2 regions of the Streptomyces sp. NPDC096105 genome follow, and region 2 is predicted to be linked to the other one. Evidence: riboswitches for the same ligand, from Rfam matches in the RefSeq annotation. Region 2 holds a riboswitch; the other holds the start of a gene.

Region 1 (15,839 bases), on a different contig from region 2:
CACGTCGAGGGTGCCGGAGCGGACGTGGCGTTCCTGGCCGCCGCCGTGCAGCACGGGCACGGGGGTGTGCTCGCGGCCCAGGACCAGGGCGCCGATGCCGTACGGGCCGCCGATCTTGTGGCCGGAGACGGTCATGGCGGCGAGCCCGGACGCGGCGAAGTCCACCGGGACCTGACCGAAGGCCTGGACCGCGTCGGAGTGCAGGGGGACGCCGAACTCGGCGGCGACGGCGGCGAGTTCGGCGACCGGCAGGATCGTCCCGATCTCGTTGTTGGCCCACATGACGGTGGCGAGGGCGACGTCGTCGGGGTTGCGGGCGATGGCCTCGCGCAGCGCCTCGGGGTGGACCCGGCCGTGTGCGTCGACGGGGAGGTACTCGACGGCGGCGCCCTCGTGCGCGCCGAGCCAGTCGACGGCGTCGAGGACGGCGTGGTGCTCGACGGGGCTGGCGAGGACCCGGGTGCGGGCCGGGTCGGCGTCGCGGCGCGCCCAGTACAGGCCCTTCACGGCGAGGTTGTCGGCCTCCGTGCCGCCGGAGGTGAAGACGATCTCGCTGGGGCGGGCGCCGAGGGCTTCGGCGAGGGTCTCGCGGGCCTCCTCGACGGTGCGCCGGGCGCGGCGGCCGGCCGCGTGCAGGGAGGAGGCGTTGCCGGTGACGCCCAGGTGCGCGGTGAGCGCCTCGACCGCCTCGGGCAGCATCGGGGTGGTCGCGGCGTGGTCGAGGTAAGCCATGGTGGGGCCGATTCTACGGGCCCGGTGCACGACACACGGATCGCGGTGGCCGGGACGCGGCACCTCTGCGGGGGCCTCGCCGGGGCGTCCGGTCAGAAGCTCCAGGAGAGCGTGCCGTCCGCCTGCATGAACGCGGCGAGGACGACGAGGTCGGCGATGCCGAGGCCGAGGCCGAGCAGGGCGCGGCCGCGGCGGGCGGTGCCCCGCCGCAGGGCGACGGACGCCAGCACGATGGCGGCCGGGCCGAGGAAGACGTTGAGGACGAGCAGGCCGAGCAGGCCCAGGACGAAGGACGCGACGGCCATGCCGTCGGTGTCGCGGATGCCGGTGCGGCGGCCGGCCGGTGCGGTGAGCTGCATGGTGATCGGCTCCTGCGGTCGGTCGGAGGGGGAGCGGAGGGGCGGCGTGCGTCCCCGCGACGCGCGGTACGCGGGACGCGACGCGCGCGGGTCACTGCGCCGAGCTGCGGCGGTCGCGGCCCTGGCGCTCGCGCAGGGCGAAGACGCCGAGCCAGACGGCGATGACGGCGCCGGCGGTGACGGAGAAGGTGAGCGGCGCGTGCGCGACGGTGCCGAGGACGACGCCCAGCAGCAGGAGCGCGGCGACGAGGAACAGCATGGGTCGGACCCCCTGTTCGAGTGAACGACTGCAGTGACATCTGTTCACTGACTACCCAGTACAACACCGTCCTCACTTCTCGGCGCCGCCCTCACTTCTCAACGGGGGAGAACAGTTGTTGACTGCGGGGCATGAGTCCCACGACCGGCATCCGGCAGGCCCAGAAGCGGAAGACCCGGCAGGCACTCCTCGACGCGGCGCTCGGGCTGCTGGAGGGGCAGAGCCTGAGCAGCCTGGGCCTGCGTGAGGTCACCCGTGCCGTGGGCATCGCGCCGACCGCCTTCTACCGGCACTTCCGGTCGGTCGAGGACCTGGGCGTGGCACTGGTCGAGGAGGCCCTGGGCAGCCTGCACCCGGTGATCCGGACGACGGTGTCCTCCTCCGGCGACGGGGAGGAACGCATCGCGCGCGCCATCGGGCTGATCGCCGGCCATGTGGACGCGTACCCCGCACACGTACGGTTCATCGCCCGGGAACGGCACGGCGGGGTGCGTCCGGTCCGCGAGGCGATACGGGAGCGGCTGGCGCGGTTCACGGCGGAGGTCGCTCAGGCGCTGGCCGGGGACGCGGAGTCGGCGGGCTGGAGCGCCGAGGACCTGCTGATGCTCGCGCAGCTCCACGTGGACCAGATGCTGATCACGGCCTCGCTCCTCCTGGAGGCGTCGGCGGGTTCGCCCGAGGCCCGGGAGCGGGCGTCGGAGGTGGCGGCGCGTCAGCTGCGGCTGATCCAGGTGGGGCGGCGGCACTGGCTCGACGGGACGGCCGCGGCCGGGGGGGCGGTGACCCGGCGAAGGGGCGGCGGGGGTCGTCCATGACCTCCGCCACCCCTTGTCGTCGGCTCAGCCCAGACGTACCCGGGCCAGCTGGCGGGACTGGGCGACGAGGCGGTCGGCGCTGTCCCAGACCTCGGCGTCCTCCTCCAGGAAGCCGCCCGCCAGGTTGCGGGTGGTGACGGACACGCGCAGGGGGCCGGGGGCCGGGCGGCAGCGCACATGGACGGTCAGCTCGACCGTGGGCACCCAGCCGGTCAGGCCCATCTCGAAGGCGGTCGGCGGCAGCGCGTCCACCGCGAGCAGCAGCGCCAGCGGGTCGGGGTCCCGGCCGTCGGCGAGACCGAACCAGGCCCGCATCTCGCCCTTGCCGGACGGCTGTCCGAGGGCCCAGCCGAGCGTCGACGGGTCGAGCTTCAGCATCAGCCGGCCGGTGATCTCGGAGCTGCCGTCGACCGGGGCGGGGCCGTCCTCGGGACCGAAGCACCGGTCCATCGGCGGCAGCGCGGGCGGTACGGCCGTCGTCCGGACGTCGTCGGGGAGGGAGTCCAGGTCGCCGTAGGAGGCGAGGACCCGGATGCGCTCCACCTCGTCGCCCCGCTCGTCGAGCTGGAAGAGGGACGCCTGCCCGGTGGACAGCGTGCGCCCGGTGCGGACGGTCTCGGTGCGGACGACCGCCGGGCCCGGCTGGGAGGCCGTCAGGTAGTGCGCGGAGACGGTGAACGGGTCGGAGTGCGGCAGCGTGTCCGCGAGCGCGCGGCCCAGGACGGCCAGCAGGTAACCGCCGTTGACGGCGTTGATGATCGTCCATCCGGCGGAGAGGTCGATGTCGTAGACGCCGGGTTCCCGCGCGGTGAGCGCGGTGTCGCGGTCGAACTCACTGTCACCGATGACGGCCCGGGTGGCCTGGGCGGAGGCTGCTTCTGGCATGGGTGAACAGTACAAGAAGATGATACTAAGCGGTAGCTTTGCGTCGCCCGGTGGACGTGACGCCCCTGCGGTCAGGCGGGCGGCTGCTCCTCGGTGACCGTCGAACGCCGGTGCCAGGCGCGGGGCGCCCGCCAGTGGTAGCGCATCGCGAGCAGTCGCAGCACGAAGGCGGTGACGGCGGCGGCGGTGCTGGTCACCGGGTTGAGCACGTCGAAGCGCAGGCACAGGGCGACCATGGTCGCGCCGACGATGGCGGGCACCGCGTACAGGTCGCGGTCCCAGCGCAGCAGCGAGGGCACCTCGTTGGCGAGCACGTCGCGCAGCACACCGCCGCCCACCGCGGTGGCCAGGCCCAGACAGGCGGAGGCGGTGAGGCCGAGCCCGTAGTCGTACGCCTTGGTGGTGCCGACGACGCAGAAGAGGCCGAGGCCGGCCGCGTCGAAGACGTTCACGGCGGTCTGGATGCGTTCGACGTGCGGGTGCAGGAAGAACACGAGGACGGTGGCCAGCAGCGGGGTGACGAAGTACCCGAGATCCGTGAAGGCGGCGGGCGGCACCGCGCCGATGATCAGGTCGCGGAAGAGACCGCCGCCCAGGGCGGTGATCTCGGCCAGCACGGCGATCCCGAACACGTCGAAGTTCTTCCGGACGGCCAGCAGGGCGCCGGAGATGGCGAAGACGAAGATGCCGATCAGGTCGAGCGTGTGCAGGACGGACGGGCTGAACAGTTGCTGAAGCACTTACATAGTGTGGCGCAGAAAGGACCCCTCACCTTGCAAAGCAAGGTGAGGGGTCCTTTCCGGTGCCGATCAGACAGCCTTCTCGGGCTCCTCCTCGGACACCTCAGGCTTGGCGGGCTCCCCCGCCTTGGCCGGCTCCTCCGCCTTGGCCGGCTTCTCCGCCTTCGCGGGCTCCTCCGCCTTCGCGGGCTCCTCCGCCTGCACCGGGATCTTGGCCGGACTGTCCTTGACCGCTGTGTCCTCGGCCGCGGTGCCCTTGGCCACGACGTCCGTCTCCGGGTTGTCGTCGACGCCCTCGCGGGTGGCCGAGACGACCTCGCCCTGGGTCAGCCGCAGCTTGCCGGACGCGATGTCCTCCGCGTAGTGGCACGCCACCCGGTGGCCGCCGCCGATGTCCCGCAGCTGGGGGCGCTCGGTCGAGCAGCGCTCGGCCTGGGCCCACGGACAGCGGGTGTGGAACCGGCAGCCGCTGGGCGGGTTCGCCGGGGAGGGCAGGTCGCCGGTGAGCAGGATGCGCTCGCGCTTGTCCTCCACCTCCGGGTCGGGCACCGGCACGGCCGACATCAGGGCCTTGGTGTACGGGTGCTTCGGCTCGGCGTAGAGCGCGTCGCTCGGCGCCTCCTCGACCAGCGCGCCCAGGTACATCACGCCGATCACGTCGGAGATGTGGCGGACCACCGCGAGGTCGTGGGCGATCACCACGTAGGTCAGGCCGAGTTCCTCCTGGAGCTCCTCCAGCAGGTTGATGACCTGGGCCTGGACCGACACGTCGAGCGCGGAGACCGGCTCGTCGCAGATGATCACGTCCGGTTCGAGGACGAGGGCGCGGGCGATGCCGATGCGCTGCCGCTGGCCGCCGGAGAACTCGTGCGGGTAGCGGGCGAGCGCGTTGGAGGGCAGGCCGACCTTGTCCAGGATGGCCTTGATCTTCTCGCGGCGCTCTTCCTGGTCCTTGCCGATGCCGTGGGCGATCATGCCCTCGGACAGGATCGACTCGATGTTCTGCCGCGGGTTGAGCGAGCCCAGCGGGTCCTGGAAGACCATCTGGAGCCGGCGCCGGAAGCGGCGCATCTCCTCGCCGGGCAGCTTCGCCAGGTCGGTGCCGTCCAGGACGACCGAGCCCTCGGTGATGTCCACCAGCCGCAGCACCGACCGCCCGAGGGTGGTCTTGCCGCAGCCGGACTCGCCGACCAGGCCGTAGGTCTGGCCGGCCTCGACCTTCAGGGACACCCCGTCCACGGCGTACACGTGGCCGACCGTGCGGTCGAACAGGACGCCCTTCTTGATGGGGAAGTGGACCTTGACGCCGTCCAGTTCGAGCAGGCTCATGCGGGGACCTCCTCGGCCTTCGCGTCGTCGAGTACGGGGTTGACGCACCGCACCTGGTGACCGGCGGCGCGCGGCTCGGTGAGCTGCGGGGTGCCGGTCAGGCAGCCCATCTCGTACCGGTCGCAGCGGGGCGCGAAGGCGCAGCCGTCGGCCCAGGCGATGCGGTCGTTGATCGAGCCGCGGATGGGGTTGAGCGGCTCGCCCCGGGGCGCGTCGAGCCGCGGGATGGAGCCCAGCAGTCCGTGCGCGTAGGGGTGGGTGGGGTGGGCGAACAGCTCGCGGCGCCCGGCGGACTCCACGACCTTGCCCGCGTAGAGCACGTTGACCTGGTCGCAGAGGCCCGCGACCACGCCGAGGTCGTGGGTGATCATCAGCAGGGCGGTGCCCTCCTGGTCCACGAGCTCCTTCAGCAGCTCCAGGATCTGCGCCTGGATCGTCACGTCGAGGGCCGTGGTGGGCTCGTCCGCGATGAGCAGGCGCGGGGCGCAGGCCACCGCCATGGCGATCAGCGCGCGCTGGCGCATACCGCCGGAGAGCTGGTGCGGGTACTCCTTGAGCCGCCGGGTCGGGTCGGGGATGCCGACCCGGTCCAGCAGGTGGGCGGCCTCCTTGCGGGCGGCCTCCCCCTTCATCCCGCGGTGGCGCTCCAGGATCTCGGTGACCTGCACGCCGATCGGGACGACCGGGTTCAGCGAGGACAGCGGGTCCTGGAAGATCATCGCCATTTCGCTGCCGCGCAGGTCACGGCGGGCGGACGGGCTCATCGTGAACAGGTCCGTGCCGTTGAACTCGGCACGGCCGCCGAGGGTGAGGCCCTTGGCGGGCAGCAGGCCCATCAGGGCGAGCGAGGTGACGGACTTTCCGCAGCCGGACTCGCCGACCAGGCCCACGACCTGGCCCTGGTCGACCTCGAAGGAGACGCCGTCGACCGCCCGGGACTCCTTGCGGCCCTGGCCGCCGAAGGTGACGGTCAGTTCGTCGACAGTGAGCAGAGACATGGTGGTTCAGCCCCTCAGCTTCGGGTCGAGGGCTTCCCGCATGGCCTCGCCGAGGAGGGTGAAGCCGAGGGCGGTGATGATGATGCCGACGGCGGGGTAGACCGCCATCATCGGCGCGTTGTCGAAGAAACGCTGCGCCTGGGTGAGCATGACGCCCCACTCGGGGATGGCCGGGTCGGGGTTGCCGAGGCCCAGGTAGGACAGGGCGGCCGCCTCGATGATCGCGGTGGCCAGGGAGAGCGTGGCCTGCACGATCACCGGGCTGAGCGAGTTGGGGATGATCTGCGAGAGCACGATGCGCCGCTTGCGCACGCCGAGGGACCTGGCCGCGAGCACGTACTCCGAACCGCCCTGGGCCAGCATGGAGCCGCGCAGCAGCCGGGCGAAGACCGGGATCTGGACCACACCGACGGCGATCATCACGGTGGTCAGCGACTGTCCCATGACGGCCGCGATGGACACGGCCAGCAGCAGCGAGGGCATCGCCAGCATGATGTCGATGAACCGCATGATGACGGAGTCGATGCGCCTGCCCCTGTCACCGCCGAGGGTGGCGAAGGCTCCGGCGAGGCCGCCGATCAGGAAGCCGATGATCAGACCGATCGTCGTGGCGACGACGCCGACGAGCAGGGTCTGACGGGCGCCCACCAGCATGCGGGAGAACATGTCCCGGCCGAGGTGGTCGAGTCCGAACCAGTTCTCGCCGCGCATGCCGACGAACTCGCCCCGGTTGGCGAAGACCTCGTTGCGCCAGGTCTGGGCGGTCGGTGAGTACGGGGCGATGTACGGCCCGATGACCGCGAGGACGATGAACACGGCGATGACGATCGCGCCGACGATCGCCATCTTGCTGCGCTTGAGACGTCGGAACGCCTCCCGCCACAGACTGGCTCCGGTAGTGGTGTCCTTGGTCGCGGCCAGTTCGGCGAGACGCTGGATCTTGTCGGTTTTGGTGGCGACGCTCATTAGTGCACCCGCACTCTCGGGTCGATCAGGCTGTACGCCAGGTCCACCAGCAAGTTGATCAAGACGTAAACCAGCGCGATGAACATGATGAATCCGACGAGCACGGGGTAGTCACGGCCGTCGATCGCGGTCCGGATGAAGGAGCCGATGCCACCGAAGGAGAACACGGACTCGGTCAGGACCGCGCCGGACAGCAGGGAGCCGGTGAGCAGGCCGACCGCCGTCACCACGGGGAGCAGCGCGTTGCGCATCACGTGCCGGCTGCGGACGACACTGCGCTTGAGGCCCTTGGCCTCGGCGGTGCGGACGTAGTCCTCGTCCTGCACCTCGAGCACGCTGGCGCGGGTCATGCGCACGATGACGGCGAGCGGGATGGATGCCAGGGCGACGGCCGGCAGGACCAGGTGGTGGAGGGCGCTCAACGAGGCGTCGAACTCCCCGGTGAGGATGCCGTCCAGGACGGCGAAGCCGGTCACGTCGGTGGCGTTGATACCGGTTTCCTGGCGTCCGTAGCTGGGGAAGATGCCGAGCTGGACGGCGAAGATCTGCTTGAGGATCAGGGCCAGGAAGAAGACCGGGACGCAGATGCCGACGAGGGAGCCGGAAACCGCGCTGACGTCGAGCCACCCGCCGCGGTTGCGGGCCGCGAAGTAGCCGAGGGGCACGCCGACGGCGACCGCGATGAGGATCGCGAGGAGGGACAGCTCCACCGTCGCGGGGAAGCGCAGGACGAACTCGTCCCACACCGGCTGTCCGGTCTGGGTGGAGGTGCCCAGATCGAGCTCGAAGATGCGCTTGAGGAAGCGCCAGTACTGAACGTAGACGGGCTGGTCGAGCCCGAGCGCACGGTTGATGCGCGCCACTTCGGCTTCGGTGGCCTTTTCCCCCAGGATCGCTGAGGCGGGTCCACCGGGCAACCGGTCGAGCCACAGGAAGAGCAGAACCGACAGGCCGAGCAGCGTGGGTATGAGCTGGAGCAGTCTTCGTACGACGAGACGCAGCACCCCGCATGCCCCTTTCTTGCGTGAGGTCTTACATGAATGAACCCGCCCGGCCGCCGAGTTGCGGTGGCCGGGCGGACCCCCCCGTTATTGGTTTCCTGCCGTTTCCGCCTACTTGAAGGAGGCCTCGGCGAAGATCTCCTGCGTCAGCGGCGACACGTTCGGCGGGTTGACGTTCTTGCCGAAGGCGATGGCCGGCGGGGAGGACGAGACCGGGACACCCGGCAGGTAGTCCATGATGACCTCGTTGGCCTTCTGGTACGCGGCGGTGCGCTCCTCGGCCTTGCCCATCTTCGAGCCGGCGTTCACCGCGTCGAAGACCTTCTTGTCCTTGAAGCCCCACTGCTTGTCGAACCCGGCGAACCAGGTGCCGATGAAGTTGTAGCCGTCGTTGAAGTCACCGGTCCAGCCGAGCATGTGCAGGGCGCAGGAGCCCGACTCGGTGGCGTCCAGGTAGTCCGGGGCCCACTTCATGGCCCGCGGCTTGACCGTGATGCCGGACTTCTCCAGGTCGGCCTTCATCAGCTCGAACAGGTCCTGCGGGGCAGGCATGTACGGGCGGGTGACCTCGGTCGGGTAGCAGAACTCGATCTGCAGCTTCTCCGCGCCGGCCTTCTTCAGCAGCTGCTTGGCCTTGGCGGGGTCGAAGGGGTACTGCGTGACGTTCTTGGAGTAGCCCTCGATCGTGTCCGGCATGAACTGGTCGGCCACCTTGCCGCCCTCGGGCAGCTGGGTCTTGACCAGGTTCTCCTTGTCGATCGACTGCGCGATCGCCTGGCGGACTTCCTTCTTCTTCAGGGCCGGGTTCGCCGACTGGCTCATGCCCACGTAGAAGAGGTTGAAGACGCCACGGGTCGGGACGACGTAGCCCTGCTCCTCGAGGGTCTTGACGTCGGCCGGGGCGACGAGGTCGTAGCCGTCGATGTCACCGGCCTGGAGCGCCTGGCGGCGGCCCTCCTCGGTGTCGATGGTGCGGAAGACCAGGTTCTTGATCTTCGCCTTCTCGCCCCAGTAGTCGTCGAAGCGCTCGAGGGTGACTTCCTTGTTGCCCTTGTTCCACTTGACGATCTTGTACGGGCCGGTGCCGGCGACCGTGCCGGCCTCCTGGCTGTACTTGGGGTACGTGATGGCGTCACCCTTGGCCGTGGCGTCCTGCTTCTTGTACGCCTCGATGGCCTTCGGCGAGTGGATCGCGAGGGCGTTCAGGGAGAAGCCGCCGGGGAGGTTGGCGGAGGGCTTCTTGACCTCGATGACGGCGGTGTTCTCGTCCTTCGCGGTGCAGGACTTGTAGTTCGCCTCGGGCGTCTCCGGGTCCTCGTTCTTCGCGAACCCGCCCATGATGGTCTGCCAGTAGTAGGAGACCGCGCTCGACTGGTAGGTGCCCTTCCAGTTGAACCAGTGGTCGTAGTTCGCGCAGACCGCCGCGGCGTTGAACTCCTCGCCGTCGTGGAACTTCACGTTCTTGCGGAGGTTGAAGGTCCAGACGGTGCCCGCGTCGTTGCTCGACCAGGTCTCGGCCAGGCCGCCGACCAGCTCGGTGCCGCCCGACTCGTGCTCGAGGAGGGCCTCGAACGCCTGGCGGGTCACGCGGAAGGTTTCACCGTCACTCGCGAGGGCAGGGTCCAGGGAGCCCGGGTCACCTGCACCGGCGAACACGAAGGTGTCCTTCTTGCCGCCGCTCTCGTTGTCACTGTCCCGCTCGCTGGCGCAGCCCGTGGCGATCAGACCGACCGCGACCGCGGCCGTGATCGCCCGAGCGGCTCGGGACTTGAATATGCGCATACTGGGGCCACTCCGGGTCCGCTATGTGGATGCATCTTGACCGGCCGAACACTACAGACGTTCGCAGTGAGTCAGGAACAGTCCGGATAGCGGTGATACCTACCTGAGATCTGAACAGTTGACATAAGGGACTCTTCCGGCATCTTCGCGCGGTGATGTAACGCGCCGGACACATGTGACACCCCGGCAAGTGCCGTTCCACAGGCCGCGGATGATTTGAAGACACAGTGAAACCGCAGGTGACAGGCGGTCAGCGGCAGGTAGCTGAGCGCATTCGACGGAATCTGACGCGAATTCAGCGGCCGAGGGGTCCGGACGGGAGCCGGACCGGCTCCCACTGTCCACATGCTGGACACGGTGACGCTGCGTCACCGTGCGCGAGAGCCCCCGGCGGCGGGTCGGCCGCGCCGGGGGCCCGGGAAGGACGTACCGGTCAGAGGCGGTGTGCGGGCGGGTAGCCGTAGCCCGCGGCGGGCGCCGGGGCGTGCGCCTCGCGGTCGTAGAAGGGGCGCGCGTTGACGCGCAGCCACATCGCCACCGGGTCGTGCTCGTCGGCCAGGGCGACGGTGGAGACGGGCAGCCCGTCGGGCACGGCGGGCAGGGACTGCCGCATCATCGCCCGCACCGACTCCACGGCGGGCGGCGAGGTGTCGTACACGTCCAGGCCGATGGCGAGGTACGGGGCGCCCAGCGCGGGCTGCACCCAGGCCCGGCGCAGCGCGCGCACGGCCGGGGTGCGGTGGGCGTTCTGCGCGAGGAGGGCGTAGAACTGCGGGATCTCGATGGCCGGCTCGGACAGCCGCAGCGGCCCGGCGGGCTGCTGGTCGAGGCCGCCGGCGATACGGCGCAGATCCAGCCAGGGGATACCGACGCCCCCGCCGGGCGCGTGCGGGTTGAGCCAGAGGCCGTGGCGGTCCGGGTAGAGGGCACGGGCCACCTCGAGCCCGTCCACCACCTCGTACGAGCGGTTCCAGCCGCTCGCGGACAGTTCCTGGGCGGAGGTCACGCAGGGCGCGTAGCCGTGGCCGTCGACCTCCATGGTCCCGTACTGGGCGTCGGGCGAGCCGGCCTGGCCGTGCCAGAGCAGCATCCAGACCCGGCCGGACGAGGGGGTGGCGAGCGCGCGCAGCAAGGCCTCGTAGGCGTCGTAACGCCCGGGCGTCACCTGGCGCAGCATGTGCTCGACCTGTCCGGCCGCCGCGGTGCCAGCGCTCACTTGTATCGCCCCTCCGTACAACGCCCAGCCGGCCAATGCCCCTAGCTTAAGCCGACGGCCTCCGCCGGTCTGCGGTCAGTGCGCGGAAGGCGGGGAGCGGTCGGTGCGCGGAAGGCGGGGGCGGCGCGTCAGGCCCGCTGGTAGAAGGGGCGGACCTTGGCGCGCAGCCAGTCGGCGACCGGGTCCTGGGCCACGTCGAGGACGACGAGGTTGACCGGCCAGCGGGCGGGGCTGCGGCCCAGGGCCCGGCCGAGGGCGTCCAGCGGCAGGGACCGGGGGTCGCCCTCCCAGTGCAGCAGTTCCACGCCGACGAACAGCACCGGGTCGGCCGTCTCGACGGCGGCGAGGCAGCGGCGGGCGGTCGCCACCACGCCGAGGGAGTCGAACTCCTGCGAGGCCGCGGCGAGGAAGTCCACCGGGTCGTCCTGCCAGTCGGGTTCGAACAGCCGGACCCGGCCGCCGCCCGCCGGGCCGTCCAGCGGGGAGCGCCCGGCCCGGCACAGATCGGCCACCGCGGCCGGCGGGAGCGGGACGGCGACCGTGCCGCCCGGGTTGACCACGATGCCGGCCTGCGGGGGCAGTCCGCGGGCGAACTCCACGGCGGGCGCGACGGTGCAGCCCATGTGGGAGCCGACGACCTGGCGGAACTGCTCCTCGGAGCTGAAGACCGGCACGTACGCCTGGCCGTCCAGTTCCATGGTGGGCAGGTCGAGGGGGCCGCTGTGCGGGCCGCCGCCGTTGGGCAGCGGCACCCACAGGAAGCTGCGGCCGAGCACCTCGACGATCCGGGGTCCCGCCGAGGGGACGCCCAGGGAGGCGGAGAGCGCCTCCTCCAGTTCGTTGCCGGGCCACCCGCCGTGCGGGTGGAAGTGCGTCCGGTCCGGGATGTCCGCCGGGAAGTCCATCTGTCGCCTACCGCCTGCCTGGTGCCACTGCTGTGGCGGAAAGGCTAGCCGGTTCCCCGGTGAAGCCGATCCGGCGCAGGGCGTTCGCGGCGTCCCGGTCGACGAGCACCGCCGACGCGCAGCCCTCCGGCACCCGGCCGGACTCCACCGCGTCCAGCAGCCTGCCGCACGCCGTGCGGTGCCGGCGGAAGGCGTACCGCGAGACGCCACGGCCCCGCTCCATCTGACCGGCCAGGGCCTCCTGGGGCGTGACGTCCAGTACCAGCAGATGCAGCGCGGCCCCGCGGCGCCGGGCCTCGCGGGCCAGCCAGCGCCGCACCCAGGTCTGCGTGCCGCAGTCGTGCACGACGACCGGCCGGCCGGAGCGCAGCGCGCGGCGCAGTCCCGCGTAGTGGGCGAGCCGGACCAGCGGGCGGTACACCGCGTACGGCAGCAGGCGGGGCATGCGCCGGTCCCAGCGGTCGCGGGCGTCCTGGGAGTCGACGCGGGCGCCGCGCACCGTGCGCCGCATCAGCGTGGACTTGCCGCTGCCGGGCAGTCCGGTGACGGCGACGAGGTCGCGGGGGCCGAAGAGCAGGGCGCGCGGGCTGCGGCCGGAGCGCTCGCGCAGGTCCTGGACGAGCGGGGCGGGCGCCGCGCCGCGGGCGCCGCCGGCCCCGTCCGCGTGCTGCCGCGGCAGCGCGACGCCTGTGGTGCCGGCGTACGCCGTGGGCCTGTTCACCGTGGTCGTCCTCCCCTGGGGCCGGATACGAGTTCCGATCCCCGCCGTGTGTAAAGAGAAGGTAATGCCAGGTCGCTCTCGGTTCCGTGTTCTTACCGATACAGGCCTGTCACAGCTCCCTGTGACCGAGCCTGCACGAACGGTGCACCCCCGGCAAGGGTCCCCCTGCCGGTGTCCGGCGATGCGTGCAATGATGTGCGCGCCAACTGCATACCGGCCGTTTGAATCCGCGCGGGAGAGTCCCCGGCACCGTGTGCCGCCGGGGCGCCGAAGGAGCAAGTCCCTCCCTTGAATCTCTCAGGCACCGTTACCGCGCGGGCGAGGCACATCTGAAAAGCGGGCCGCCGTCGCAGTGCTCCGGCGGCTCCACCCAAGGTGCAAGTCCTGATCGCCGTACCACCGGTGGTCATGGCGAACCTCTCAGGTTCCGATGACAGATGGGGAGGAAACGCCCTCGCCTTCCCCCACGCTCGAATTGAACTCGCGCGGGAGGGACCCCCATCGCCTTGGGAGACCGACCGATGAGCAGTAACGAACCCCGCCGCACCGCGCTCGATGCCCTGCACCGGTCGCTCGGCGCGACGATGACCGACTTCGCCGGCTGGGACATGCCCCTTCGCTACGGCTCCGAGCGCGACGAGCACAACGCCGTGCGCTCCAGGGCCGGCCTCTTCGACCTCTCGCACATGGGCGAGATCACGGTCACCGGCCCGCAGGCCGCCGCCCTCCTGGACCACGCGCTGGTGGGCAACATCTCGGGGGTGAAGCCGGGCCGCGCCCGCTACACGATGATCTGCCGCGAGGACGGCGGCATCCTGGACGACCTGATCGTCTACCGGCTCGAGGAGACCGAGTACCTGGTCGTGGCCAACGCCTCCAACGCCCAGGTGGTGCTGGAGGCGCTGACCGAGCGGGCCGCGGGCTTCGACGCAGAGGTGCGCGACGACCGCGACGCCTACGCGCTGCTGGCCGTGCAGGGCCCCGAGTCCCCGGCGATCCTGCAGAGCCTCACCGATGCCGACCTGGACGGCCTGAAGTACTACGCCGGTCTGCCGGGCGCCGTGGCCGGGATCCCCGCGCTCATCGCCCGCACCGGCTACACCGGCGAGGACGGCTTCGAGCTGTTCGTGAAGCCGGAGCACGCCGTGGAGCTGTGGCAGGCGCTGACCGAGGCGGGCGAGGGCCACGGGCTGGTCCCGTGCGGCCTGTCCTGCCGGGACACGCTCCGCCTGGAGGCGGGCATGCCGCTGTACGGCAACGAGCTGAGCACCTCCCTCACGCCCTTCGACGCCGGTCTGGGCCGGGTGGTGAAGTTCGAGAAGGAGGGCGACTTCGTGGGCCGCGCCGCCCTCGCCGAGGCCGCCGAGCGCGCCGCGCAGGACCCGCCCCGCGTCCTCGTCGGCCTGGTGGCGCACGGCCGCCGGGTGCCGCGCGCCGGGTACGCGGTGGTGGCCGGCGGCGAGGTGATCGGCGAGGTCACCTCCGGCGCCCCCTCCCCCACCCTGGGCAGGCCGATCGCCATGGCCTACGTCGACGCGAGCCACGCCGAGCCGGGCGCCGAGGGCGTCGGTGTGGACATCCGCGGCAGCCACGAGCCGTACGACGTCGTGGCGCTGCCGTTCTACAAGCGGCAGAAGTGACACCGTCGTAGACAGCCTCCGGGCCGTCCCCGCGCGTCCGCGGGCCGGACGTCCCACCCGTCCGGCCGCGTCCCGCACCGTCCCCGTCATCAGCAGTTTCCCGCGTACAGGAGAATTCCAGCCATGAGCAACCCCCAGCAGCTGCGCTACAGCAAGGAGCACGAGTGGCTGTCGGCCGCCGAGGACGGCGTGTCGACGGTCGGCATCACGGAGCACGCGGCCAACGCGCTCGGCGACGTGGTCTTCGTCCAGCTCCCCGAGGTCGGTGACACGGTGAGCGCGGGCGAGACCTGCGGCGAGCTGGAGTCCACCAAGTCGGTCAGCGACCTGTACTCCCCCGTCTCCGGCGAGGTCACCGAGATCAACGAGGACGTGGTGAACGACCCGGCGCTGGTCAACTCGGCCCCCCTCGAGGGCGGCTGGCTGTTCAAGGTGCGGGTCACCGACGAGCCGGCCGACCTGCTGTCCGCCGCCGAGTACGACGCGTTCATCGCGGGCTGAGGAGCCGTAGCCGCATGTCGCTTCTGAACACGTCCCTGCACGAGCTCGACCCGGCGGTGGCCGCCGCGGTCGACGCCGAGCTGCACCGGCAGCAGTCCACCCTCGAGATGATCGCCTCGGAGAACTTCGCCCCGGTCGCGGTCATGGAGGCCCAGGGCTCGGTCCTCACCAACAAGTACGCCGAGGGCTACCCCGGCCGCCGCTACTACGGCGGCTGCGAGCACGTCGACGTGATCGAGCAGATCGCCATCGACCGGGTGAAGGAGCTGTTCGGCGCCGAGCACGCCAACGTCCAGCCGCACTCGGGCGCCCAGGCCAACGCGGCCGCGATGTTCGCGCTGCTCAAGCCGGGCGACACGATCATGGGTCTGAACCTCGCGCACGGCGGGCACCTGACCCACGGCATGAAGATCAACTTCTCCGGCAAGCTCTACGACGTGGTCGCCTACCACGTGGGCGACGACGGCCGGGTCGACATGGCCGAGGTCGAGCGGCTGGCCAAGGAGAGCAAGCCGAAGCTGATCGTGGCCGGCTGGTCGGCGTACCCGCGTCAGCTCGACTTCGCCGCGTTCCGCCGGATCGCGGACGAGGTCGGCGCGTACCTGATGGTCGACATGGCGCACTTCGCCGGTCTGGTCGCCGCGGGCCTGCACCCCAACCCGGTGCCGCACGCCCACGTGGTGACCACCACCACGCACAAGACCCTGGGCGGTCCGCGCGGCGGTGTGATCCTGTCGACGGCCGAGCTGGCCAAGAAGATCAACTCCGCGGTGTTCCCGGGCCAGCAGGGCGGCCCGCTGGAGCACGTGGTCGCCGCCAAGGCGGTCGCCTTCAAGGTCGCCGCGAGCGAGGAGTTCAAGGAGCGCCAGCGCCGCACCCTGGAGGGCGCCCGCATCCTGGCCGAGCGTCTGGTGCAGGGCGACGCGAAGGCCGCGGGCGTCGACGTGCTGTCCGGCGGCACGGACGTGCACCTGGTCCTGGTCGACCTGC
Region 2 (15,839 bases):
GACGAGACCGGCGGGGCCTTCGCCGACCCTGCGCAGTCGGGCGGCATAGGTTCTGGACAGCCGTCGGGCCCGGGTGCGGGCGGGGGCTACTCCGACCCGTACGCGTCCCCCGCCCCCGGCGGGCAGCCGCGGCAGGAGGATCCGTCCATGTCGGTCCTGGTGTGTTCGAGGTGCGGCAACCGCAACGCGGAGAGCAGCCGTTTCTGTTCCCACTGCGGTGCGCCGCTGAAGCCGGGCGTCGCCCCGGAGCGCCCCTCCGAGACGACGTCCACGATCTCCATCTCCGGTCTTGAGGCCTACGACTCCGAGACCACGGGGCAGACCCAGCTGCCCGCGCTCTCTCCGGAGGCGCAGGCGGCCGTCGACGCGCTGCCGGTGGGCTCCGCCCTGCTGGTCGTGCGCCGCGGGCCGAACTCGGGCAGCCGCTTCCTGCTGGACGGCGACCTGACCACGGCCGGGCGTCACCCGCAGAGCGACATTTTCCTCGACGACGTGACGGTGTCCCGCCGCCACGTCGAGTTCCGCCGCAGCCCGGACGGCTCGTTCACCGTCGCCGACGTCGGCAGCCTGAACGGCACCTACGTCAACCGCGAGCGGATCGACCAGGTCGCCCTGTCCAACGGCGACGAGGTGCAGATCGGCAAGTACCGGCTGGTCTTCTACGCGAGCCAGCGGGGCTACTGACCTCCCCGGGCACGGCCCGGGGAACTCCAGGAAGGGTCCATGCAGCAAACACCGAGCGGCGGTGCCGGCGACGGCGCCGCCGCCGCGGACACCGGACTGCTGAGCATCGGTGCGGTGCTGAACGTGCTGCGCGAGGAGTTTCCCGAGGTCACCATCTCCAAGATCCGCTTCCTGGAGTCGGAAGGGCTCGTCGAGCCGCGCCGCACCCCGTCGGGGTACCGCAAGTTCAGCGCGGAGGACGTCGAGCGTCTCGGCCATGTGCTGCGCATGCAGCGCGATCACTACCTGCCGCTCAAGGTGATCCGGGAGCACCTGGCGGCCATGGAACGCGGCGAGGCCGTCCCGCTGCCGGCGCTGAGCCGTCCGGGTGACGGCGAGGACCCCGCCGAGTGCGTCCAGGACAGGCCCACGGCGGCCCGCATCGGGCGCAGCCAGCTGCTTGCCGCCGCCGGGGTGGACGAGCAGCGGCTCGCCGAGTGGGAGTCGTACGGACTGCTCTCCCCGGTGGGCGAGGGCGTGTACGACGCGGAGGCGGTCACCGTCGCCGGTCTCCTCACGGAACTGGGGCGGTACGGGATCGAGCCGCGCCATCTGCGGGCCATGAAGGCGGCCGCCGAGCGGGAGGCCGGGCTGGTGGAGCAGGTCGTCGCGCCGCTGCGGCGCCACCGCAACCCGCAGACCAGGACCCACGCCGAGGACCGCACCAAGGAACTGGCCGGCCTCACGACGAAGCTGCACGCGGCGCTGGTGGGGTCGGTGCTGGGGGTGCGGCTGCCCTGAGAGGGCAGCACAGCCCGGCCGGATCGGCCACCCGATCCCGGCCCGACTACCCAAACGTCCCGGGCACGGCCTAGGGTTGCTGTGTGAACGAGCTCGATGTCGTAGGTGTCCGGGTCGAAATGCCCTCCAACCAACCGATCGTGCTGTTGCGTGAAGTGGGCGGCGACCGCTACCTCCCCATCTGGATCGGCCCCGGGGAGGCGACGGCCATCGCCTTCGCCCAGCAGGGCATGGCGCCCGCACGGCCGCTGACCCACGACCTGTTCAAGGACGTGCTGGAGGCCGTGGGACAGGAGCTCACGGAAGTGCGCATCACCGACCTGCGGGAAGGTGTGTTCTACGCCGAGCTGGTCTTCGCCAGCGGGGTCGAGGTGAGCGCCCGTCCGTCCGACGCCATAGCGCTCGCCCTGCGCACGGGGACCCCGATCTACGGAAGCGACACGGTGCTCGACGACGCCGGGATCGCCATTCCGGACGAGCAGGAGGACGAGGTGGAGAAGTTCCGCGAGTTCCTCGACCAGATCTCGCCCGAGGACTTCGGGAGCAGCAACCAGTGAGCCGGCGCCCCGGGGCCCCGCCGCGGTCGCGGTCCGTGCCGAAGGCATTCGGCTAGCCTTTCCCCGCGGTGGGGCACGGGAAACCACTCTTAGGGTGATTATCACTCGGCGTGCCGAGTGTGGCGATCGTTGACGCACCCTTGGTGACTGCCTACCGTCGAGGAGGCAGGTCAAGGACGGAGGTCGGCGTGAGAAGCAGCGGCGACGGTACGGCTGGGGGTGCCCCCGGACGCGTTTTCGGGGCGGGCGGGCCGTATCCTCCCCAGAGCTCTCCGCTCCGCTCGGGCGGGGGCCATCCCGCGCGTGGCGGTGCGATCGATCCCGCTCCGCAGCGACCGACGGCTGTGCCGAGCGGCGGAGGGGCGGCGGCCATGGCGACCGAGGAGATCGGCTACCGCGGGCCCACAGCGTGCGCCGCGGCCGGCATCACCTACCGCCAGCTCGACTACTGGGCGCGTACGGGCCTGGTCGAGCCGAGCGTGCGCCCGGCCCACGGGTCCGGCACGCAGCGGCTGTACAGCTTCCGCGACGTCGTCGTGCTGAAGATCGTCAAACGGTTCCTGGACACGGGCGTGTCCCTGCAGAATATCCGCACCGCGGTCCAGCACCTGCGCGAACGGGGCTTCAGCGACCTGGAACGCATGACGCTGATGAGCGACGGCGCCACGGTCTACGAGTGCACCTCGCCCGACGAGGTCCACGCGTTGCTCCAGGGCGGCCAGGGCGTCTTCGGCATCGCCGTGGGCGTGGTGTGGCGCGACGTCGAGAGCGCGTTGTCGCAGTTGCACGGCGAGCGCGTCGACACGGGCGAGACCCTGATCGGCCACAACCCGATGGACGAGCTGGCCCGGCGCAGGAACCGGGCGGTCTGAGCCGGCGCCGCGCGGTGCCCGCCCGACGCGCACGTTGTCAGTGGCGTAGGGCAGCATCGGGGACGTGAGATCCGCTCCCACGATCCTGCATCTCGACATGGATGCCTTCTACGCCTCGGTGGAGCAGGCGTCCAAACCGAGTCTGCGCGGCAAGGCCGTGATCGTGGGCGGACTCGGCCCCCGTGGCGTGGTCGCCACCGCCTCCTACGAGGCCCGCGTCTTCGGCGTCCGTTCCGCGATGCCCATGTCCCAGGCCCGCCGGCTCGCGCCGAACGCCGCGTACCTGGTGCCCCGGTTCGCGCTGTACCGCTCGATCAGCGACCAGGTGATGGCGCTGCTGCGGGCCCTGTCGCCCCTGGTGGAGCCGCTCAGCCTCGACGAGGCCTTCGTCGATCTGGAGGCCGGGGGCGCGGCATGGGACGAGCGGTCGGCGCGGCTGGCCGGCACGAAGCTGCGCGCCGACATCCGGGCGGTCACGGGGCTGACCGGCTCGGTGGGGCTCGCCGCCTCCAAGATGCTGGCGAAGATCGCGTCGGAGCAGGCGAAGCCGGACGGGCTGGTCGTGATCGAGCCCGGGACGGAGCGGGCGATGCTCGAGCCGATGCCGGTGCGGGTCCTGCCGGGCGTCGGGCCCGCCACCGGCGACCACCTGCGGCGGGCGGGCATCCACACGGTCGGCGAGATCGCCGAGGCGGGCGAGGACGAACTGGTGCGGCTGCTGGGCAAGGCCCACGGGCACGCGCTGTACGCGATGGCGCTGGCCCGTGACGACCGGCCCGTCGTCGCCGAGCGGGAGACGAAGTCGGTGTCCGTCGAGGACACCTACGACGTGGACATCCACGACCGGGTGCGGGTCGGACTGGAGGTCCAGCGGCTCGCCGACCGCTGCGTGCGCCGGCTGCGCGGCGCGGGACTGTCCGGACGCACCATCGTCCTGAAGGTACGCCGGTACGACTTCTCGACGCTGACCCGGTCCGAGACGCTGCGGGGCCCCACCGACGATCCGGCGGTCGTCCGGGAGGCGGCGGCGCGGCTGCTGGACTCGGTGGACACCACGGGCGGCGTCCGGCTCCTCGGCGTCGGGGTCAGCGGGCTGGCCGACTACACGCAGGAGGACCTGTTCGCCCAGGCGGCGGGCACCGCGGGCGCGGGAGAGGAGGAGCCGCAGGGCGAGGAGTCCGAGGCCACGCCCGAGACGCGCCCGGAGGCCCCCGCCGGGCGGCACTGGCCCGCCGGACACGACGTCCGGCACGCGGAGTACGGGCACGGGTGGGTGCAGGGCAGCGGGCTGGGACGGGTGACCGTCCGCTTCGAGACACCCGGCTCGGCGCCGGGCCGCGTGAAGACGTTCCGGGTCGACGACCCGGCACTGGAACCGGCGGATCCGCTGCCGCTCGTGGAAGGGCCACCGCGCGTGGCCGAGGGGGCGGGGGGCAGTCGCCGGTGACGTTCGCGGTGTACCGGGTCGTGCTCCCGAAGAAGCATGGTCCGGTGCGCCTGGCGCTTGGACGGAGGGGGCCCGTGACGGTCGCGGGACAGCTGCCGGTGCCTGTGGCCCTCGGCCCGGCCGCATCCGTGGCGCGGCCGGGTGAGGGGAGCCGTGGCTCCGGGCCGACCCGGCACAGGGCTCACCAGGCCGCCGCCTCCGGTGGCGTCAGCCGCGTTCCTCCTGGCCCGCCAGCTTGCCGAAGTCGCGGTCGGGGAGCGGGGGAGGGGAGCCCACGTCCAGGCCGTAGTGGTGGTAGAGCTGGAGCTCCTGCTCCGGGGACAGGTGGCGGCCGACGCCGAAGTCGGGGGCGTCCTTGATGAGGGACCGCTCGAACGGCACGTGCAGGGCCCCGTCGATCAGCTCGCTGGGTTCCAGGGGCACGAAGGCGTCCCGGCTGAACAGCCCGGTGCGTATCGCGGCCCATTCGGGCACGCCGGTGGCGTCGTCGAGGTAGACCTCGTCGATCGTGCCGATCCGGGTGCCGTTGCGGTCGTACGCCTTGCGGCCGATGAGGTGACGCGGGTCGATGTCGGTCTGCACGGGCCCTCCACTCGACGCGAACTCATGCGATAGCACAACGAAAAGGCACAATCGGCGGGACGGCCACTCGAAGGTCCGGGTCCGGGCCTCGCTGGTAGGCTGGCAACGGCCGCTGACCCCGTGCGGGAGAGTCCTCCAGGCACCACCGGAGGCGCCGAAGGAGCAAATCCTCCCCGGAATCTCTCAGGCACACGTACCGCACGGACGAGGTCACTCTGGAAAGCAGGGCGGGTGTCGACGGCTTCCGCTCTCACCGACGGTGAAAACCGGACCGCCCGCGGCGTTCCGGTGAAACTCTCAGGTTGAGATGACAGAGGGGGAGGCCGTCCGGGCACCTGCGCCGTGGTGCCCCTCGAAGGTCGTCGGACCAGGAGGCCTCCTCAATGACTGCCCCCCGTACCCCGCTCTCCGAGCTCGAACAGGGAATCCCCTTCGAGCAGCGCCACATCGGCCCCGACCACGAGGCCCGGGCGAAGATGCTGGCCCAGGTGGGCTACGGCTCGCTCGACGAGCTGACCGCCGCCGCCGTGCCCGACGTGATCAAGAACGCCGACGCGCTGGACCTGCCCGGCGCCCGGAGCGAGGCCGAGGTGCTCGCCGAGCTGCGCGCCCTCGCCAGCCGCAACCAGGTGCTCGGCTCCATGATCGGCCTGGGCTACTACGGCACCTTCACCCCGCCCGTCATCCTGCGCAACGTGATGGAGAACCCCGCCTGGTACACGGCCTACACGCCGTACCAGCCGGAGATCTCGCAGGGCCGGCTCGAGGCGCTGCTGAACTTCCAGACGATGGTCGCCGAGCTCACCGGCCTGCCGACGTCCGGCGCCTCGCTGCTGGACGAGGGCACCGCGGCCGCCGAGGCGATGGCGCTGTCCCGGCGCATGGGGAAGAACAAGAAGGGCCTCTTCCTGGTCGACGCGGACGCCCTGCCGCAGACCATCGCCGTGATCGAGACCCGCGCCGAGCCGACCGGCGTGGAGGTCGTCGTCGCCGACCTGGCCGACGGCATCCCCGCCGAGCTCGCCGACCGTGAGATCAACGGCGTCCTGATCCAGTACCCGGGCGCCTCCGGCGTCGTCCGGGACATCAAGCCGGTCATCGACCAGGCGCACGAGCGGGGCGCGCTCGTCACCGTCGCCGCCGACCTGCTCGCCCTCACCCTGCTGAAGTCCCCCGGCGAGCTGGGCGCGGACATCGCGGTCGGCACCACGCAGCGGTTCGGCGTCCCGATGGGCTTCGGCGGACCGCACGCCGGCTACATGGCCGTCCAGGAGAAGATGGCCCGCAGCCTGCCCGGCCGTCTCGTCGGCGTCTCCGTCGACGCCGACGGCGACAAGGCGTACCGCCTGGCGCTGCAGACGCGTGAGCAGCACATCCGCCGCGAGAAGGCCACCAGCAACATCTGCACCGCGCAGGTGCTGCTCGCCGTCATGGCCGGCATGTACGCCGTCTACCACGGTCCCGACGGCCTGCGGACCATCGCCCGCCGCACCCACCGCTACGCCGCGATCCTCGCCGAGGGGCTGCGCTCCGGCGGCGCCGAGGTCGTGCACGGCTCCTACTTCGACACCCTCACCGTGCGGGTCGCCGGGCGGGCCGCCGAGGTCGTCGCCGCCGCCCGCGACCACGGCGTGAACCTGCGCCTCGTCGACGCCGACACCGTCTCCGTCGCCTGCGACGAGACCACCACCCGCGACCGGATCGCCGCCGTGTGGCGCGCCTTCGGCGTCGAGGCCGACGTCGAGGCCCTGGACGCCGCCGCGCAGGACGCCCTGCCGGAGGCGCTGCTGCGCTCCGACGAGTTCCTGACCCACCCGGTCTTCCACCAGCACCGCTCCGAGACGGCCATGCTGCGTTACCTGCGCCGCCTCGCCGACCGCGACTACGCGCTGGACCGCGGCATGATCCCGCTGGGCTCCTGCACCATGAAGCTCAACGCGACCACCGAGATGGAGCCGATCACCTGGCCCGAGTTCGGACAGCTGCACCCCTTCGCGCCCGCCGAGCAGGCCGCCGGATACCTCACGCTCATCCGTGAGCTGGAGGAGCGGCTCGCCGAGGTCACCGGTTACGACAAGGTGTCCCTCCAGCCCAACGCCGGGTCCCAGGGCGAGCTGGCCGGACTGCTCGCGGTGCGGGGCTACCACCGCGCCAACGGCGACGACCAGCGCACCGTCTGCCTGATCCCGTCCTCCGCGCACGGCACCAACGCGGCCAGCGCGGTCATGGCCGGCATGAAGGTCGTCGTCGTCAGGACCGCCGACGACGGCGAGGTCGACGTCGAGGACCTGCGCGCCAAGATCGAGCAGTACCGCGACCAGCTGGCGGTACTGATGATCACCTACCCGTCGACGCACGGGGTGTTCGAGGAGCACGTCGCCGACATCTGCGCGGCGGTGCACGAGGCGGGCGGCCAGGTCTACGTGGACGGCGCCAACCTCAACGCCCTGGTCGGCCTGGCCAAGCCGGGCCACTTCGGCGGCGACGTCTCGCACCTGAACCTGCACAAGACGTTCTGCATCCCGCACGGCGGCGGCGGCCCCGGCGTCGGCCCGGTCGGCGTCCGCGCGCACCTGGCGCCGTACCTGCCGAACCACCCGATGCAGCCCGAGGCGGGGCCGGAGACCGGGGTCGGCCCGATCTCGGCGGCGCCCTGGGGCTCGGCGGGCATCCTGCCCATCTCCTGGGCGTACGTCCGGCTCATGGGCGGCGCGGGCCTCAAGCGGGCCACGCAGGTGGCGGTGCTCAGCGCCAACTACATCGCCAAGCGCCTGGAGCCGTACTACCCGGTGCTCTACACCGGCCCCGGCGGGCTGGTGGCGCACGAGTGCATCATCGACCTGCGCCCGCTGACCAAGGCGACCGGCGTCAGCGTGGACGACGTGGCCAAGCGGCTGATCGACTACGGCTTCCACGCGCCGACGATGTCCTTCCCGGTGGCCGGGACGCTGATGATCGAACCGACCGAGTCCGAGGACCTGGCCGAGCTGGACCGGTTCTGCGAGACGATGATCGCCATCCGTGCGGAGATCGAGAAGGTCGGCTCGGGCGAGTGGCCCGCCGAGGACAACCCGCTGCGCAACGCCCCGCACACCGCCGCCGCGCTCGGCGGGGAGTGGGAGCACGCGTACACCCGCGAGGAGGCGGTCTTCCCGGTCGGCGTGAACGCCGCGGACAAGTACTGGCCGCCGGTGCGGCGCATCGACCAGGCCTTCGGCGACCGGAACCTGGTGTGCTCCTGCCCGCCGCTGGACGCGTACGAGGACTGACGCCCTCCTGAGAGCGCGGTCCCGTGTGCCCGACGCGGCACGCGGAGCCGTGCCGTCGGGGCGCGTGAGCGCCCGGCCGGGCATTCCCCGGCCGGGCGCTCACGCGTCTGCGGGCCCGGTCCAGGGGTACGGGGGCGTGGGTCGTCAGGCGGCGCCGAGGGTTCCGACGGACGGTTCCAGCAGGTCGAAGGCGCGGGTCGCCTCCGGCGCGACCGTCGCCTCGATCTCCTCAGCGGGCAGCCCGGCGAGGGTGAGCTGCTGGATGCGCTGGAACAGGAGACGGTGGACCGCGCCCAGGAGACCGGCGGCCGTGCGGATCACGATGTCGTCGGCCGGCACGTTCTCGGCCGCGGCGAGTGCCTCGGCCAGTGCCTCCTCCCGGCGGTCGTGCAGGCCGCGCACACAGGTGGTGAGGGTGGGGCTGTCGGCCACCATCCGGGCGAACTCCGGGCCGGTGAAGCCGCTCACCGGATCGTGGGCGGCGAGTGCCTCGGTGAAGGCGCGGCGCAGCGCGCCCAGGGCGGACTCGCCGGGCCTCCGGGCGGCCACCGACGAGGCCAGGCTCGCGACGAAGGCGTCCTGGTGGTCGAGGGCCAGGTCTTCCTTGCGGGCGAAGTAGTTGGTGACCGTCTTCTTCGACACGCGCGCGGCGTCGGCGATCTCCGCGATGGTCGTGGCGTCGAAGCCCTGCCGGAGGAAGAGACGGGTGGCCTGGTCGGAGATGTGCTGACGGGTCTCCTGCTTCTTGACCTCGCGCAGGCCGCCCGCGGACCGTGACGACGTGCTGTCGTGTTGGCTACTCATGGGCGAATCTTACTACCGTAGTATTTTTCTATTGACACCTTTCGTGAGTCGAGCGTAATTTTACTTCCGACGTAAGAATCGACCAGTCCTACGGGGGACCTCTCGTGACCGATCCTGCCGTTCTGCACCCCCTGCCGGAGCACGAGCGCGTCGTGTTCCTCAAGCCGCTGATCACCTCCCCGTCGATCGAGGTGGGCGAGTTCACCTACTACGACGACCCCGACGGGGCGACGGAGTTCGAGCGGCGCAACGTCCTCTACGCCTACGGTCCGGAAAAGCTGATCATCGGCCGGTTCTGCGCCGTGGCCGCCGGTACCCGCTTCCTGATGGCCGGGGCGGCACACCCGACGATGGGGGTGTCCACCTACCCGTTCACCATGTTCGGCGGGGAGTGGGCCGACCGGACCCTCGATCTGGTCACCGCCATGCCCAGCCGCGGGGACACGGTGGTCGGCAACGACGTCTGGTTCGGCTACGGGGCCACCGTCATGCCGGGCGTGCGCATCGGCGACGGCGCCGTCATCGCCGCCGGGGCCGTCGTCACGGCCGACGTGGCGCCGTACACCGTGGTCGGCGGCAACCCCGCCCGTCCGATCCGGCAGCGCCACAGCGACGCGGACGTGGCGCTCCTGCGGGAAGCGGCCTGGTGGGACTGGCCCGTCGACGTGATCACCCGCCACGTGCGCACCATCATGGCCGGTACTCCCGCGGAGATCAGCGCGATCGCCGCCCGTGGGACAGGCAGCCGTGGCGACGCCCCCGCCACGTCCTGACCGCCCCGGCGAACGCCTCCACCGCCCCCTCACCGCCCGGAACTCCCCGGCAAGGAGCCACGCATTGACCGACACCCCCTCCACCACCCCCAGCCCGCCGCCCCCGCTGCCCCCGCTGTCGGCCCAGGCCGACCGCCTGATCCGGCTCGGCCTGCACACGCACGCGGGGATACCGGCCGGAGAGATCCGCTCCTTCGCCGAACGGCACTCCGCGGCGGGCCGGGACACCCTGCTGGCCCTCCACCCCGACCGTGTCCCCGCCTCGGTCCTCGCGCCGTTGCTGCGCCACGCCGGCAAGCCCGGCTTCGTCGTCACGGACATGCCGGACGTCGACCGTTTCACACCCCAGGGGATCGACCTGCCCGACGCCCCCCTCTACACGGTCGCGGGTGTCGACCGGGGTGATCACCTGGCCGACTGGAGCCCGGAGGAGGCCCTGCCCGCGCTCACCGGGAAGGGCCGCACCCCACTGCTGCTCAGCGAGGGCATCCACTGGGTGCTTCAGCAGCCCGAGGCCCTGGAGCGCAACCGCTGCTTCATGACCATCGGCTCCCGGCTGCGCAAGCCGAACGGGAGGTTCGACGCCCGCACGCCCGCGATCTGGATCAGCAACGGCACCGGCCGCGACGGCCGGGACCGGCGCGACGCCCCGAAGGTCGGCTGGTGCTGGTGGGGCAACCGCCACACCTGGCTCGGCTTCGCCTCCGCGACGGGCCGCGAGACCCGACGGCCCGCCTCCGCACCTGCGGGCGACCGGTCACCGCGTCGCGCGGGCGGGGGCTACGCCGGGTAGGCGTGGGTCTGGGCCGCCTTGACGGCCGCCCAGACCGGGGCGCCCGGGCGCAGGTCGAGTTCGGCGGCGGCCCCCGTGGTCAGGTCGGCGGCCAGGGAGAGCTCACCGGTCAGTTCGGCGCGGATCTGGTCGCCGTGGGTCTCCAGGCCGGCGACCTCGCAGCGCCACAGGTTGCGGGCACTGGTCCCGCCGGGGCGCTCCCCGTACAGCGTGACCGCGCCGGGCGGGAACGCGACGAAGGCGGGCCCGGTCAGATCCTCGCTGGTGGTGATGGCGGGACCCCCGGGGATCCGGACCGTGTGGCCGTCGGCCCGGCCGCGGTAGAGGTTCAGGCCGACCAACTGGGCGATGTACTCGGTGCGCGGGCGGCGGGCGATGTCCGTGGGCGTGCCCTCCTGGACGGTCCGCCCCTGCTCCACGACGACGAGCCGGCCGGCCAGCACCATCGCGTCCAGCGGATCGTGCGTCACCAGGACGGCCACGGCCTCGAAGGCGGCCAGGTGCCGCCGCAGCTCGGCCCGGACCTCGAGTCGCGTCCGGGCGTCCAGCGCCGCCAGCGGTTCGTCCAGGAGCAGCAGCCGGGGGCGGGTGGCCAGGGCGCGGGCCAGGGCCACGCGCTGTGCCTGGCCGCCGGAGAGCCGGCGGGGCTTGGCGCCGGCGTGGTCGGCCAGCCCCATGCGGTCCAGCCACTCGGCGGCCAGGGCCCGGGCCTGCGCCTTTCCGGCGCCCCGGCAGCGCGGCCCGAAGGCCACGTTGTCGAGCGCGGTCAGGTGCGGGAAGAGCAGGTAGTCCTGGAAGACGACGCCCACCGGGCGGTCCTCGGGCGGCGCGTCGCGCAGGTCCCGACCGTCCAGCCTCAGGTGACCGCCCGAGAGGGGGGCGAGGCCCGCCAGGGCGCGCAACGCGGTGGACTTCCCGGCACCGTTCGGGCCGAGCAGCGCGATCACCTCCCCGGGCGCGGCGCGCAGCGAGACGTCCAGCCGGAAGGAGCCCCGGTCCACGACCAGCCGGGCGTCGAGTCCGTCGGCGGGGGCACGTCCGGCAGGGGTGTGCGCCCCGGCGGGGGCGGTCCCGGCGGCGGGACCCCCGGAACGCTCCGGCATCTCCTCGGGCACCATGTCAGACCGTCCTCGTCCACCGGTCGCGCAGCGCGGCCAGCACGGCGACGGACACCGCCAGCAGGACCAGGCTCAGGGCGATCGCCGCCGCCGGGTCGTTCTGCAGGGCGAGGTACACGGCGAGCGGCATGGTCTGGGTGCGGCCGGGGAAGTTCCCCGCGAAGGTGATCGTGGCACCGAACTCCCCGAGGGCCCTCGCCCAGGCCAGCACGGCGCCGGCCGCGACGCCGGGGACGATCAGCGGCAGGGTGACCCGGCGGAACGCGGTGAAGCGGGACGCGCCCAGGGTGGCCGCCGCCTCCTCGAACCGCGGGTCGGCGGCCCGCAGCGTGCCCTCGACGCTGATCACCAGGAACGGCAGCGCGACGAAGGTCTCCGCGAGGACGACACCGGCGGTGGTGAACGGCAGGGTGACGCCGAACCACTCGTCCAGCCACCGCCCCACGATGCCGTTGCGGCCCAGCGCCAGCAGCAGGGCGACGCCGCCGACCACCGGCGGCAGCACCAGCGGGAGCGTCACCAGGGCGCGGACCAGGCTCCGCCCGGGGAAGTCGGTGCGGGCCAGCAGCCACGCCAGCGGCACCCCGACGACCAGGCTGAGCGCGGTCGCCGTGGTCGCGCAGACCAGCGACAGGCGCAGCGCGTCCCAGACCGCCGGGCTGGTCAGCTGCTCGGGCAGGTCACGCCAGGGCGCCCGTACGACGAGGGCCAGCAGGGGCACCAGGAGGAACGCCAGGCCGATCAGGGCGGGCGCGAGGAGGGCGAGCGGGACACCGCGGCCCGGGGTGCGCGGCCGCCGCGCCGCGCGGACTGCTTCCCGGGCGGCGGTCACGGCGCGAGGAATCCCGCCCGGCCGAGCGTTTTCCGGCCGTCCGGCGATGTCACGAACGCGACGAAGGCCTCGGCCGCCGCGGGGTTCGGGGCGGCCTCCAGCCGGGCGATCGGGTAGGCGTTGACGGCCTGCGCGGCCTCCGGGAAGTCCACGCCCTCCACCGTGTCACCGGCCGCCCTCACATCCGTGCGGTACACGACGGCGGCGTCCGCCTCCTTCAGCCGCACCTTGGTCAGCGCGCCCTTCACGTCCTGCTCGTAGGAGGCGGGCGTGACCTCGACCCCGGCCGCCGTGAGGGCCTTCCGGGCGGCGGCCCCGCAGGGCACCGTCCCGTCGCAGAGGACGACCTTCAGGCCGGGCGCGGCCAGGTCGGCGAGGGAGTCGATGCCGTGCGGGTTGCCGGGGGCGGTGGCGATGGCCAGGCGGTTGCGCGCGAAGGCGACCGGGTCGCCCGCCGTGAGTTCCTCGTCCGTGACGCGCCGCATCGTGGCGGGGCTGGCGGCGGCGAAGACGTCGGCGGGGGCGCCGCCCACGATTCCGGCGGCGAGGGAGTCGCTGCCGTTGAAATTGAAGGCCACCTCGGTGCCGGGGTGTTCCTTCTCGAACCGCTCGCCCAGGGCCGTGAAGCTCTCCTTCAGCGAGGCGGCGGCGAAGACGGTGACGGTGCCGCTCGGACTTCCGCCGCCGCTCCCTGACGAGGAGCAGGCGGTGAGCCCGGGGGCGGCGAGGAGGGCGAGGGCGACGACACCGGCGGTCCGGCGGGCGGAACGGATCATCCGAGTGCACTCCCTCGCGGCGGGCGTCTACGGGGACGCTCACCCCGCTCCCCTTCATTGTGACGCATCCGCGAGGCTAAGAGTGCCTGTCTTGTCGCACGAGCGAGGGTCAGACGGTGATCGGGTCCGCATGTGCGTCTCCACAGGAGCCGCGTGTCAGGTGCGGTCGACATGGACGTTCGTCGACTTCACCCGGGCCGTGGCCTCCACGCCGACCTCCAGGCCCAGTTCCTCGACCGCCTCCCGCGTGAGCAGGGAGACCAGGCGGTGCGGTCCGGCCTGGATCTCCACCTGGGCCGCGACGTCACCGAGCTTGACCGCCGTGACGATGCCGGGGAACGCGTTGCGGGCCGAGGTGTACGGGGTGTCCTCCTCGGTCGTGGCCGCCTTGGCCAGCTCGACGGAGAACGCCGCCAGGTCGCGGCCGTCGATCACTCGCCGTCCGGCGTCGTCGCGTCGGGTGGTGAGGCGTCCCGCGTCCGCCCAGCGTCGCGCGGTGTCGGGGCTGACGCCGAGCAGCCGCGCTGCCTGGCCGATCGTGTAGGACTGCATGCCGGTCACGATAGGGCGCGGCGGCCGGTGCGGGCGTACCGCCTACGGCGCGGGCGGCGCCGTGCTCGCGCGCACCACCAGGTCGGTGCCGAGCTCCACGCGGGGTGAGTCCGGCTGCTCGCCGCGGGTGAGGCGGAGCACCGTACGGACGGCGAGGGCGCCCATGTCGGCGAGCGGCTGGCGGACCGTGGTGAGCGGCGGAGCCGACCAGCGCACCTCCGGCAGGTCGTCGAAGCCGACCACGCTCATGTCCTGCGGCACCCGCAGTCCCCGGCCGCGCAGCGCCTCGATCGCCCCGAGCGCCATCTGGTCGCTGGCGGCGAAGACCGCCGTGGGCGGTTCCGGCAGGTCCAGCAGGGTGTGGCAGCCCGCGTAGCCGGACTCGGGGCGGAAGTCGCCGGGGGCCACGAGGGTGTCGTCGGGGGTGACGCCCGCGCCCTCCAGCGCGGCGCGGTAGCCGTCCAGGCGGGCCCGGGAGCAGAGCAGCCGCGGCGGGCCGGCGATCAGGCCGATCCTGCGGTGCCCGAGGGACAGCAGATGCTGGGTGGCCGCCAGGCCGCCGGACCAGTTGGCGGCGCCGATGGTGGGGACGTCCAGGCCGGGGGAGCCGTCCGGGTCCACGACCACCAGCGGGACGCCCAGGATGCGCAGCTCCTCGTGCAGCGAGGACTCCAGGGCGGAGGTGACGAGGATGACGCCGTCGGAGGCGCGCGCCCGCAGGTTGCGGATCCACTCGCGCGCGTCGCCGGAACGCCCGTGGATCGCCGACACCACGGTGCCCACCCCGGCGGTGTGGGCCTCCTCCTCGACCCCGCGGATGATCTCCACGGCCCAGGGGCTGTCGAGGTCGTTGAAGACCAGGTCGAGCAGCGCGGCCCGCGAGGGCGAGGAGGCGGGGCGCCGGCGGTAGCCGTGGCGGCGCAGCAGGTCCTCGACGCGGGCGCGGGTCCGCGGGGAGACGTCGGAGCGGCCGTTGACCACGCGGGAGACGGTCGGGACGGAGACCCCGGCCTGCCGGGCGATCTCGGTGATCGTGACCCTGCTCCCGGCGTCGTCCTCCTGTGCTGCCACTTGCCCCTCCTCCGAGACGGAACCCGCGAAACCTCCAGAAGTCTTCCGGAGGACGGGCGCGTGGGGAAAGGCGGCTCCGGTCGCACGGCGGCTGCCGCCTGCGCCTTCCGGGGCGGCCGTCACCGTGCCCTTCCGCGGGGCCGCGGCGGATGAGGAGCCGTGCACACGCCGCGGAGCCGGGTCGCGGGGGCGTCCCGCGGCCCGGCCCCCTGTGTCGCCCCGGGCGGTCCCCGTCCCGCCCGGCCCTGCTCAGGCGGACGTCAGCGTGACGCCCCGGGACCGCTGCGGGGCGATGATCCTGCCGTCGGGCAGGAGTTCACCGGTGTCCTCGAAGAGCACGACACCGTTGCACAGCAGGCTCCAGCCCTGCTCCGGGTGGTGCGCCACGAGACGGGCGGATTCCCGGTCGGCGGAGTCGGCTGAGGGACACGGTGGCTGGTGCTGGCACATGGGTGGGTTCTTTCGCTCTGTGATGACCTGTGAGTGGGCTGTCGTGTCAGTTGCGCGGCGTGAATCGTCGTTCATGGCCGCCCCCCGTGGCGATGAGTCGGTCGGGATCCAGTGTTGCCCCGCGGACGAGGATCCGCAGGCATTTCGCGGCACCGCTCCTCACCGGTTCAGGACGCGTCACCCACGCGGACGGTTCATCCCAACCGCACTGTCCTTTCGGGTGGTTCGCAGTGGCCGGATGGGGCTAGTCCGTACGCACGCTCCCCGCCGCCCGACGCCCGTGCCCCGCCGCCCGGGACGCGGGCGACGGGGCACGGACCGAGAGGGCGGGTCAGGCCGGGGAGCCGAGCAGCCGGGTGGGCGTCACGCGGTGGGTCAGCACCGGGAGCAGATCCGTGACCCGGTGCGGCCGGTGGGCCGCGATGCCGGGCGGGGCCGGCGCCAGCGGCACCAGCAGGTCGTCCGCGGCCGGGACGCCG

What was found. Region 2 has a riboswitch for glycine ahead of gcvP (aminomethyl-transferring glycine dehydrogenase). Riboswitches for the same ligand answer to the same signal wherever they lie in the genome.
Region 1: linked by a shared signal. The riboswitch ahead of gcvT (glycine cleavage system aminomethyltransferase GcvT) and the one ahead of gcvP (aminomethyl-transferring glycine dehydrogenase) in region 2 are both predicted to bind glycine.

Annotation. Positions count from the first base shown of each region.
Region 1 covers NZ_JBIWGC010000009.1:81,523-97,361, reverse strand. The annotation lists gene ACIQ8B_RS16630 (cysteine desulfurase family protein) at 1-732, opposite strand, end outside; gene ACIQ8B_RS16625 (DUF4190 domain-containing protein) at 825-1,091, opposite strand; gene ACIQ8B_RS16620 (hypothetical protein) at 1,183-1,350, opposite strand; gene ACIQ8B_RS16615 (TetR family transcriptional regulator) at 1,482-2,165, shown strand; gene ACIQ8B_RS16610 (thioesterase family protein) at 2,190-3,050, opposite strand; gene ACIQ8B_RS16605 (trimeric intracellular cation channel family protein) at 3,122-3,790, opposite strand; gene ACIQ8B_RS16600 (oligopeptide/dipeptide ABC transporter ATP-binding protein) at 3,860-5,119, opposite strand; gene ACIQ8B_RS16595 (ABC transporter ATP-binding protein) at 5,116-6,117, opposite strand; gene ACIQ8B_RS16590 (ABC transporter permease) at 6,124-7,083, opposite strand; gene ACIQ8B_RS16585 (ABC transporter permease) at 7,083-8,087, opposite strand; gene ACIQ8B_RS16580 (ABC transporter substrate-binding protein) at 8,196-9,866, opposite strand; gene ACIQ8B_RS16575 (enhanced serine sensitivity protein SseB C-terminal domain-containing protein) at 10,300-11,082, opposite strand; gene ACIQ8B_RS16570 (enhanced serine sensitivity protein SseB) at 11,211-11,987, opposite strand; gene ACIQ8B_RS16565 (AAA family ATPase) at 11,995-12,708, opposite strand; glycine riboswitch at 12,931-13,031, shown strand; gene gcvT (glycine cleavage system aminomethyltransferase GcvT) at 13,230-14,348, shown strand; gene gcvH (glycine cleavage system protein GcvH) at 14,472-14,849, shown strand; gene glyA (serine hydroxymethyltransferase) at 14,864-15,839, shown strand, end outside.
Region 2 covers NZ_JBIWGC010000010.1:6,051-21,889, forward strand. The annotation lists gene ACIQ8B_RS17535 (FHA domain-containing protein) at 1-684, shown strand, start outside; gene ACIQ8B_RS17540 (MerR family transcriptional regulator) at 724-1,464, shown strand; gene ACIQ8B_RS17545 (bifunctional nuclease family protein) at 1,548-2,021, shown strand; gene ACIQ8B_RS17550 (MerR family transcriptional regulator) at 2,210-2,893, shown strand; gene ACIQ8B_RS17555 (DNA polymerase IV) at 2,958-4,340, shown strand; gene ACIQ8B_RS17560 (PRC-barrel domain-containing protein) at 4,548-4,922, opposite strand; glycine riboswitch at 5,036-5,131, shown strand; gene gcvP (aminomethyl-transferring glycine dehydrogenase) at 5,306-8,191, shown strand; gene ACIQ8B_RS17570 (TetR/AcrR family transcriptional regulator) at 8,336-8,995, opposite strand; gene ACIQ8B_RS17575 (CatB-related O-acetyltransferase) at 9,100-9,768, shown strand; gene ACIQ8B_RS17580 (DUF5701 family protein) at 9,833-10,561, shown strand; gene ACIQ8B_RS17585 (ABC transporter ATP-binding protein) at 10,549-11,679, opposite strand; gene modB (molybdate ABC transporter permease subunit) at 11,681-12,511, opposite strand; gene modA (molybdate ABC transporter substrate-binding protein) at 12,508-13,287, opposite strand; gene ACIQ8B_RS17600 (molybdopterin-binding protein) at 13,444-13,839, opposite strand; gene ACIQ8B_RS17605 (LacI family DNA-binding transcriptional regulator) at 13,882-14,910, opposite strand; gene ACIQ8B_RS17610 (DUF5999 family protein) at 15,160-15,360, opposite strand; gene ACIQ8B_RS17615 (hypothetical protein) at 15,692-15,839, opposite strand, start outside.